Regions from separate parts of the Leifsonia sp. EB34 genome, predicted to be linked through region 1. Evidence: predicted binding sites of a transcription regulator. Region 1 holds the regulator's gene; the other holds the start of a gene.
What was found. Region 1 encodes HspR, which represses chaperone genes until heat shock. Its sites were predicted from a motif close to AAGTTGAGTCNNNNNGACTCAACTT; they were not measured.

Region 1 (4,412 bases):
GGCCCCTTCTGCGTCCCGGGTTAAAAGCCCGGCGTATGCAGACCTGATGTGCGCGAACCCGAGGCGAAAAGACCCTGGTCGCGAATGACTTTAAGGTGAAGCAGACGGTGAGTTCCACCCCCGGAATGCGGGTGACGGCCACCGAAATCCGCGGGAACGGCGGCCCGGCGTCCCCTAACGTCTCGCGGTGACGGCGTCCCCCGCCGAAGCACCATCGAGAAACAAGGAAGACATGTCGCGTACCAAAGAAGCTCCCCGACCTGACGCTGGGCGTCGCCTCCCCTCACGACGGACCGTCGTCGCTGCGAGCGCCTGGAGCGTCCCCGCCATCGTGGCGGCGACCGCGTCACCGGCCTATGCCGCGTCCGCCGAGGGCCCGGTCACCATCCCGCCGACACTGACCGGGGTGACCGGCGGCGGCTGGTCCATCGCCACCAACTTCGGCGCCAACGGCCTGCCGACGGGCTACCCCACCGCCTCCCGGTCGACGGCCACCGCCATCCCGATCACCGTTTCGCCCGCTCGCGCCACGACGGTGACCCTGACGGTGAGCGGCGCCGGGTTCTCGCTCTTCACCGTCGCGACCAACGTGGCGTTCCTTCCGACCCAGACGGTGACGGTGACGACCTCCGAGGCCGGGGTCGCCGAGGTCTACGTCGCGATCCCGCCCTACAGCAAGGGCGACGCGGTGGCCACGATCACCGCCACCGGGAACGGCGGCAGCGCGGTGTCGACCCTGACCGCCCACACCGCCCACGTCTACGCCGTCGGCGGCCACACGCCGGAAGGCCAGACCGGCAACGGCTCCAGCCTCATCGGCGTGGCCTGGCCGACGCCGATGGCGATCGACGAGCGCCTCTCGAGCGTCCACGCCAGCATCAGCTCGTACCTCTTCATCACCGAGAGCGGGACGCTCCGCAGCGGCGGCTACAACCCGTTCGCGGAGGTCGGGACGGGCGGCACCGAGACCGCGGTGCTGAACCCGATCGAGCCGCTGAAGAAGGACGGCACGGCGTTCACGGACGCCGTGCGGGCGGTCGTCGACACCTGCGGGTCCGAGCAGGGCCTGTTCGTGGTGGAGGACTCGGCAGGCGACTGGTGGGCGACCGGCGAGCAGGTGTCCAACTACCTCGCCATCCCCGGCGACACCACAGGGACGCGGGCCCTCACCCGGTGGGAGAAGGTCGGCGGCAACCTCCCGGCGAAGCCCGCCACGCTCAGCCCCAACCGGTTCGGCGACACGCTCGTCTGGAGCCTCGTGGACGGCACGGTCTGGTTCACCGGGTCCAGCGTGAGCTTCCGGAACTACTCCAACGGGCTGCCGTCGACCGCCGTCCGCGGTGCGATGGAGCAGTTGATGATGCCCGACGGCACGCCTGTCACCGGCGTGAAGCGGGTGCACCAGAGCGAGGACCACTCGGTCATGATGCTCACCGACGACGGGCGGCTGATGTACTCGAGCACGCAGCCCGCCGCCATTACCCCGGCCGACTACACCGTCAGAGGCGACGTCCAGGAGATCGCCGGGCCGCCCGGTGACATCGTGGAGATCTGGGCGAAGCACCCGTACGACACGGACGGCGGCGCGTACTACGCCAAGACCTCGGACAACTCCCTCTGGGCGATGGGCAGCAACGGCGCCGCGCGCGGCTACCTCGGCATCGGCACGACGACCGCGACCCGGACGTGGGCGAAGGTCCTCGTCGACGACGTCAAGGAGATGGCCTGCGGCGCCCACAACCTGATCGTGCTCGACAACTCGGGCGACGTCTGGTTCGCGGGCCTGTACGAGGAGGGCAACCCGGGCCTGGGCACGGGGATCCCCGCCACCTTCCCGACGCCGGTGAAGATCACCACGCTGCCGCCGAACGCGCGGACCATCGCCAGCACTTGGTGGGACGTCCCGTACATCGCGTACTGAGCGCTCCCCCGGGCAGGGACGACGAAAGCCGGCCGGCGCCTCTCACGGCGCCGGCCGGCTTCTGGTTCGGGGCGGTCGGGAGTTACCGCTCCAGCGGCCGCCAGACGACGATCTGGTTGCTGCGCCGCACGCGCGTCCCGGCGCGCATGGAGACGACCTCCCCCTCCGATCCGGCGGCGAACACGCGGCGGCCCGGCCGGTTGAGCAGTTCGTCGGCGAGCGCCGACTCCAGCTCGCGCACCCGGTCGTTCAGCGCGTTCACGTGGTCTTCGAGCTCCAGGATGCGGCGGATGCCCTCCAGGCTGACGCCCTCCGAGCCCAGCCGCGCGATCTCCTGCAGCTTCTGGACGTCGCGCATCGAGTAGCGGCGCGACTTGCCGGCCGTCCGGCGCGGGCTGACGAGCCCGAGCCGGTCGTACTGCCGCAGCGTCTGCGGGTGCATGCCCGCGAGCTCCGCAGCGATCGAGATCACGAAGACCTGGGTGTTCTCGTCCATGAGCGGACTCAGCTCCTCGCCTTCGCCAGGATGTCATCGCGCGGGTTCTCGTCGGGAAGCTTAGAGGCGAACGCCTCCAGGGCCTCCTTGGCGTCGGCGGACAGGTGCGACGGCACCGCGATCTGCACGACGGCCAGGAGGTCGCCGGTGCCTTTCGCGGTCTGGACGCCGCGGCCCTTCACGCGCAGCACGCGGCCGCTCGGGGTGCCGGGCGCCACGCGCAGCTTGACCGGGTCGCCGCCGAGCGTCGGCACCTCGATGGTGGCGCCGAGCGCGGCCTCCACGAAGGTGACCGGCACGTTGACGCGGAGGTTGAGCCCGTCGCGTTCGAACACCGGGTGCTTGCGCACGGTCACGGTGAGGACGATGTCGCCGGCCTCGCCGCCGTCCGGGCTGGGCTGGCCCTTGCCGCGCAGCTTGATCTTCTGGCCGTCGGCGACGCCCGCAGGGATCTTGACCTTGAACGGCTTGCCGTCGCCGGCCTGCAGGCTGATGGTCTCGCCCCTGGTGGCGGTGACGAAGTCGATGGTGGTGTGGGCGGTGACGTCGTTGCCGCGGGTCGGGCCGCCGTAGCCGCGGTAGCCTCCGCTGGTGGTGCCGAACCGGCCGTTGCCGAACAGGCCGCCGAAGACGTCGTCGAAGCCGCCCTGGCCGCCCTGCTGGAATGTGTAGCGCTGTCCGCCCTGGCCGCCGCCGAACATCCCGCCGAACACGTCGTCGAACCCGCCCTGGCCGGCCGAACCGGGGGCGGTGAACCGCGCGCCGGAGCCCATCGCCCGGATCTGGTCATACTCCTTGCGCTGCTCGGGGTCGCTCAGCACCGAGTGGGCCTCGCTGATCTCCTTGAACTTGGCCTCCGCCGCCGGGTCTCCGGGGTTGGAGTCCGGGTGGTACTTGCGCGCGAGCTTGCGGTACGTCTTCTTGAGGTCCGCCTCGCTGACGTCCTTGGAGACGCCTAAGACCTTGTAGAAGTCCTTGTCGAACCAGTCCTGGCTTGCCACGGCGCCTCCTCTCCTGCCTGTGCTGTCGTGATCCGTGCTGTCGTGATCTGTGTCGAAGTCTGCATGTGTGGTGGCGCGAGGAGCGGCGGGACACGCATCCCGCCGCTCCGTGCGCTCATCGTCCCGGTCAGGCCGGGGTGGCGACGACCACCTTGGCCACCCGGACGACGGTGGAGCCCAGCCGGTAGCCGGTCTCCACCACCTCGGCGACGGTGTCGGCCGTCACGCCCGGGGTGGGCTGCTGGAAGATCGCCTCGTGGACCTGCGGGTCGAAGGGCTCGCCCTTCTCGCCGTACGGGGTGAGGCCGAGCCGCTCGACCGCGGTGCGCAGCTTGCCCGCGATGGTCGCGAACGCGCTGCCCTCCGTCAGGTCGCCGTGCTTGTCGGCGCGCTCCACGTCGTCGAGCACCGGGATGAGACCCTTGACGGCGTCCCCGATCGCGCGCTCCCGCTCGATCTCCCGGTTGGCCTCGGTGCGCTTGCGGTAGTTCGCGTACTCCGCGGTCACCCGCTGGAGGTCGGCGAGCCGCTCCGCCGCGACCTGGTCGGCCGTGGTCTGGCCGGAGAGGATGTCGAGGTCGTCGTCCGAAAGGACGCTCTCCTCCTCACCTGGACCCACGTCGACCAGTTCCTCGTGCGCGAGGTCGTGCTCTTCGCCCTGCGGCTCGCGAACCTTGCCGGTCTCGGGGTCGATCCGCCGCTTGTCGCGGATGATCGGCTCCTCGCGCTCCGGCTCGTCCGAGCCGTGCCCGTCGCGGTTCTGGTCGCTCATGGTTACTTCTTCTCCTCGTCCTCGACGACCTCGGCGTCGATGACGTCCTCATCGTCGGAGGAGGAGCCCTCGCCGCCCTGGCCCGACTCGCCGGCGTCGCCGGCCGGGGCCTCGGACGCCTGCGCGGCCGAGTAGATGGCCTGGCCGATCTTCTGCTGGCTCTCGTTCAGCTTGTCGTACGCGGTCTTCACGGCCTCGTCGTCGTCGCCGGCGAGCGCGGTC
Region 2 (4,412 bases), 1.5 Mb from region 1:
TGGCGCTCGCCGAACTCGCTCATGTCGAACCGGATCATCGCCTTGTCGTCGCCGAACAGCGACTCCGCCAGCGACTTGGCCAGCTCGGTCTTGCCCACGCCGGTCGGGCCGAGGAACAGGAACGAACCCACCGGACGGCGCTCGTCGCCGAGGCCGGTGCGGCTGCGGCGGACCGCCTTGGCGACCGCGGTCACCGCGTCGTCCTGGCCGATGACGCGCGCGTGCAGCTCCGACTCCAGCGCGGCGAGGCGCTCGCGGTCGGCGTCGCCGATGCGGGACACCGGGATGCCGGTGGCGCGGGACACGATGGCCGCGATCTCGGCCTCGTCCACGACCGCCTCGGCGGCGTGGCGCGGGGTCTTCCCGAGCTCGTCGATGCCGCGCTGCACGGCCTCGATCTCGTCGCGCAGACGGGACGCCTCCTCGTAGTGCTCGGCGGCGACGGCGGAGTTCTTCTCGGACTCCAGAGTCGCCAGGCGCTGCATCAGCTCGGACGCGTCGACACGCTTGCCGAGCGACAGCCGAAGCCGGGCGCCCGCCTGGTCGATCAGGTCGATCGCCTTGTCCGGCAGGAACCGGTCGGAGATGTAGCGGTTCGACAGCTCGACGGCGGCACGGATCGCCTCGGCGGTGTACGTGACCGCGTGGTGCTCCTCGTACGCGCCGCGCAGGCCGTCGAGGATGAGCACGGCGTCCTCCACGCTCGGCTCGCCCACCATCACCGGCTGGAAACGACGCTCCAGCGCCGGGTCCTTCTCGATGCGGCGGTACTCCTTGAGCGTGGTGGCCCCCACCAGGTGGAGGTCGCCGCGCGACAGCCGGGGCTTGAGGATGTTGCCGGCGTCCATGCCGCCGGACTCGCCGGACCCTCCGGCGCCGACCACGGTGTGCAGCTCGTCCACGAACACGATCAGCTCGTCCTTGCCTGCACTGATCTCGTCCATGAGCTTGGTGAGCCGCTCCTCGAAGTCGCCGCGGTACCGGGTGCCGGCGACCATTCCGGCGAGGTCGAGCGCGACGACCTTCTTGTCGCGCAGCTGCTCGGGGACGTCGCCCGCGACGATCGCGCGGGCCAGGCCCTCGACGATCGCGGTCTTGCCGACGCCGGCCTCGCCGACCAGGACGGGGTTGTTCTTGGTCCGGCGGGAGAGGATCTCGACGGTCTGCTCGATCTCGTCGAGCCGGCCGATCACCGGGTCCAGCTTGCCGTCGCGCGCGAGCGCGGTCAGGTCGGTGCCGAACTGGTCGAGCATCGGGGTCGCGGAGTCGCCTGCGGTCCCAGCGGTGTCCTGGTCGTCCTGGCCTCCCGCGCCGACCGTGGCGGACTGCCGCATGGCGTTGGTCAGGGAGTCGGGGGTGACGCCGGCGGCCTGGAGGACCTGGCCGGCGGGGGCGTCCTGGCCGATCACGAGCGCGAAGAAGAGGTGCTCGGGGTCGATGTAGGTCGCGCCGGAGGCACGAGCCACCTGGTACGCGTGGAACAGCACGCGCTGGGCGGACGCCGTGATCGAGGCGCCGTCGGCGTCGATGGGCTCGCCGGAGGCGGGGAGGCGCTGCTCGGCGGCGGCGGCGACCGCGGACGGGTCGACGCCGATGCGGCGCATGGCGTCGGACGCGGGCTCCTGCCCGGCCATCACGCGGAGGATGTGCAGGGCGTCCAGCTCGCGGTGGCCGTGCTCGAGGGCGTAACGGCCCGCCTCGGCGAGGAGTTCCTGCGTACGCCGGCTGAGGAACCGGCTGATGTCGATGGAGCGCGCGGCGCGGGCGCGCTCGCCCGCGAGGTAGCGCGAGAGGAACTCGTCGAACGAGTTCTCGCTGCCGCTCTCGGGGGTGAAGTTCTCAGGCACCTGATCTCCTGTTTCTGAAAGTTGAGTTGGTTGCACTCAAGTTCAACGTTCGGGGGGAGGGATTATTCCAGGACCGTTCACCACCGTCTTGGACTTTTCTGGGGAGGACTGGGATTGACTGGAAACGGACGCTGATTCGAAAGGGCGGTGCCGACCTGTCTGTCACGATGCTGCGGCCGGCCCCAACGGACCGGGCCGCGTCGTTCACCCGCCCCGCGGCGCTCGCCGCGCTGTTCGGCGTGCTCGCGACCGCGCTCGCCGCCATCGGCTCCGGCATCCCGTCGCTGTGGGGCGACGAGGCCACCAGCATCATGTCGGCGGAGCGCCCGCTGCCGACCCTGTTCCGGATGCTCGGCCACCTCGACGCCGTGCACGGAACCTACTATCTCGGCCTGCACTTCTGGGGCGACCTGTTCGGGTTCTCCCCGTTCGCCGTCCGGCTGCCGAGCGCGATCGTGGTCGGGCTCGCCACCGCGGCGGTCGTCCTGCTCGCTGCGCGCCTGCGCAACGCCCGCACGGCCGTGATCGCCGGGCTGGTCTGCGCGATCCTCCCCCGCGTCACCTACATGGGCGAGGAGGCGCGCTCGTTCGCGTTCTCGGCGGCGATCGTCGCGTGGCTGACCGTGCTGCTCGTCGCCGCGCTCGACCGCGAGCGCCCGCGGGCCGCGTGGTTCGTCGGCTACGGCGCGCTGCTCGCGCTCGGGACGTACGTCTTCCTCTACACGATCCTGTTCGTCCTGGTCCACGGGGCGATCGTCGCCGTGTGCCGGCCGCCGCGGCGCACCGTGCGCGGCCTGCTGTTCGCGGTCGGAGGGGCGGTGCTCGCCGTCGCACCCCTGCTCGTCGTCGCGATCGGCCAGCACCACCAGATCTCCTACCTCGGCGCCGTGCAACAGCTCGCGCCGGAGACTCTGTTCAGCGGACTGTGGTTCGGCGACTCGTGGCCGCTCGGGATCGCGGCCTGGGCGCTCATCGTCCTAGCCGTGGCGGTCGCGATCCGGCAGCGGGTGCTCCGTGCGCGTGCCCGCGGGGAGCGCTTCCTCGCCCTCCCGGAGTCGAGCCTCCCGTCCCTCGTCGGCGTCGCTCTGCCCTGGCTCGTGATCCCGCCCGTCATCCTGATCGCCGTGCAGTCGTTCGTGCCCGACTTCACCGCCCGCTACGTGTCGTTCTGCGCCCCGGCGGCGGCACTCCTGATCGCGTGCGGCGTGGACGACATCCTCCGTTGGCGGCGCTGGGCCGGGATCGTTGCAGGAGTGCTCGTCCTGGCCCTCTGCGTGCCGGCGTACGTCGCCGACCGGACCCCCTACGCGAAGAACCAGAGCGACTGGGCGGAGGTCTCCGCCGCGATCGGCGCGCACGCCCGCCCCGGCGACGGCGTGGTGTTCGACGAGTCGACCAAACCCTCCAAGCTCCCGCGCCTCGCCGAGCACACCTACCCCGGCGGCTTCCGCGACACCACCGACGTCACTCTCCACCTGCCGTTCGCCCAGACCACCACCTGGCGGGACAGCGCCTACACTGTGCGCCAGGCAGCCGCCCTCGGCCGCTTCGACGGCGTCCACCGGGTCTGGCTGATCGAATACGCCTCCACCCCCGGCGCCGTCGACGACTACGGCGTCGCCGACCTCACCGCTCTCGGCTTCCACGAGACCACGACCAGGATCGCGACCCATCGCGAGCTGATCTCGCTGTACGAAAGGACCCCATGATCCCCCACGCACTGGCCGCCGCCGGCGCCCTCGTCCACACCGGACTGCTCGACCCGCAGGGCCTCATCCAGGCCGCGGGCCCGTGGGCGCTGCTCGGCATTTGCGCGATCGTCTTCGCCGAGACCGGCCTCCTGCTGGGCTTCTTCCTGCCCGGCGACACCCTGCTGTTCTTCGCGGGCGTGCTCACCCTCACCGGGCACATCCCGCAGCCGCTCTGGCTCGTGATCGTCGCCGTCGCCGTCGCCGCGATCGCGGGCGGCGAGGTCGGTTACCTGATCGGCTGGAAGTCCGGCCCCGCGGTGTTCGACCGGCGCGAGTCCGGTGTGTTCAGCCGCGCGAGCGTCCTGCGGACGCAGAAGTTCTTCGACAAGTACGGCAGTGGCGCCGTCGTCGTCGCGCGGTTCGTGCCCGTCGTCCGCACCTTCGCTCCCGTCGCGGCGGGCGTCGGCCGGATGCGCCACCGCGTGTTCAGCGTCTTCAACGTGATCGGCGCCGCGGTGTGGGCGGCCGGGGTCACCTTGATCGGCTACGGGCTCGGCCACATCCCGGGCGTCGCGGACTTCGTGTCGAAGTACCTGGACTACGTGCTCATCGGGATCGTCGTCATCTCGGTCGGTCCGGTGCTGGTGCGGGCGATCGCCCTGCGGCGCCGCAAGTCGCGCATCGAGTCGTAACCGCCCTCCGCACCCTCCGGCGGTCAGGCGGCGGACTCGCGGGCGTGCGGGTCGGAGCCGTTGAGCACCTCGACGACGCGGTCGTAGTCGCCGCGGGCCTCGCCGTAGCGGAGGAACTTCACCCGTTCGACCTGGAGCTCCGTCGCGTCGGGCTGCGTCTCGATGAGCTCCATGACCTCCGC

Region 2: ABIA36_RS01870 (ATP-dependent Clp protease ATP-binding subunit) is a predicted target of HspR. The motif match lies at 1,866-1,890, and genes of this name have one in related genera.

Annotation. Positions count from the first base shown of each region.
Region 1 is NZ_JBGCCV010000001.1:1,865,973-1,870,384, reverse strand. Features, by position in the region: gene ABIA36_RS09185 (hypothetical protein) at 233-1,921, shown strand; gene ABIA36_RS09180 (heat shock protein transcriptional repressor HspR) at 2,004-2,417, opposite strand; gene ABIA36_RS09175 (DnaJ C-terminal domain-containing protein) at 2,426-3,418, opposite strand; gene ABIA36_RS09170 (nucleotide exchange factor GrpE) at 3,546-4,190, opposite strand; gene dnaK (molecular chaperone DnaK) at 4,193-4,412, opposite strand, start outside.
Region 2 is NZ_JBGCCV010000001.1:376,577-380,988, forward strand. Features, by position in the region: gene ABIA36_RS01870 (ATP-dependent Clp protease ATP-binding subunit) at 1-1,847, opposite strand, end outside; gene ABIA36_RS01875 (glycosyltransferase family 39 protein) at 2,015-3,556, shown strand; gene ABIA36_RS01880 (DedA family protein) at 3,553-4,230, shown strand; gene ABIA36_RS01885 (SDR family oxidoreductase) at 4,254-4,412, opposite strand, start outside.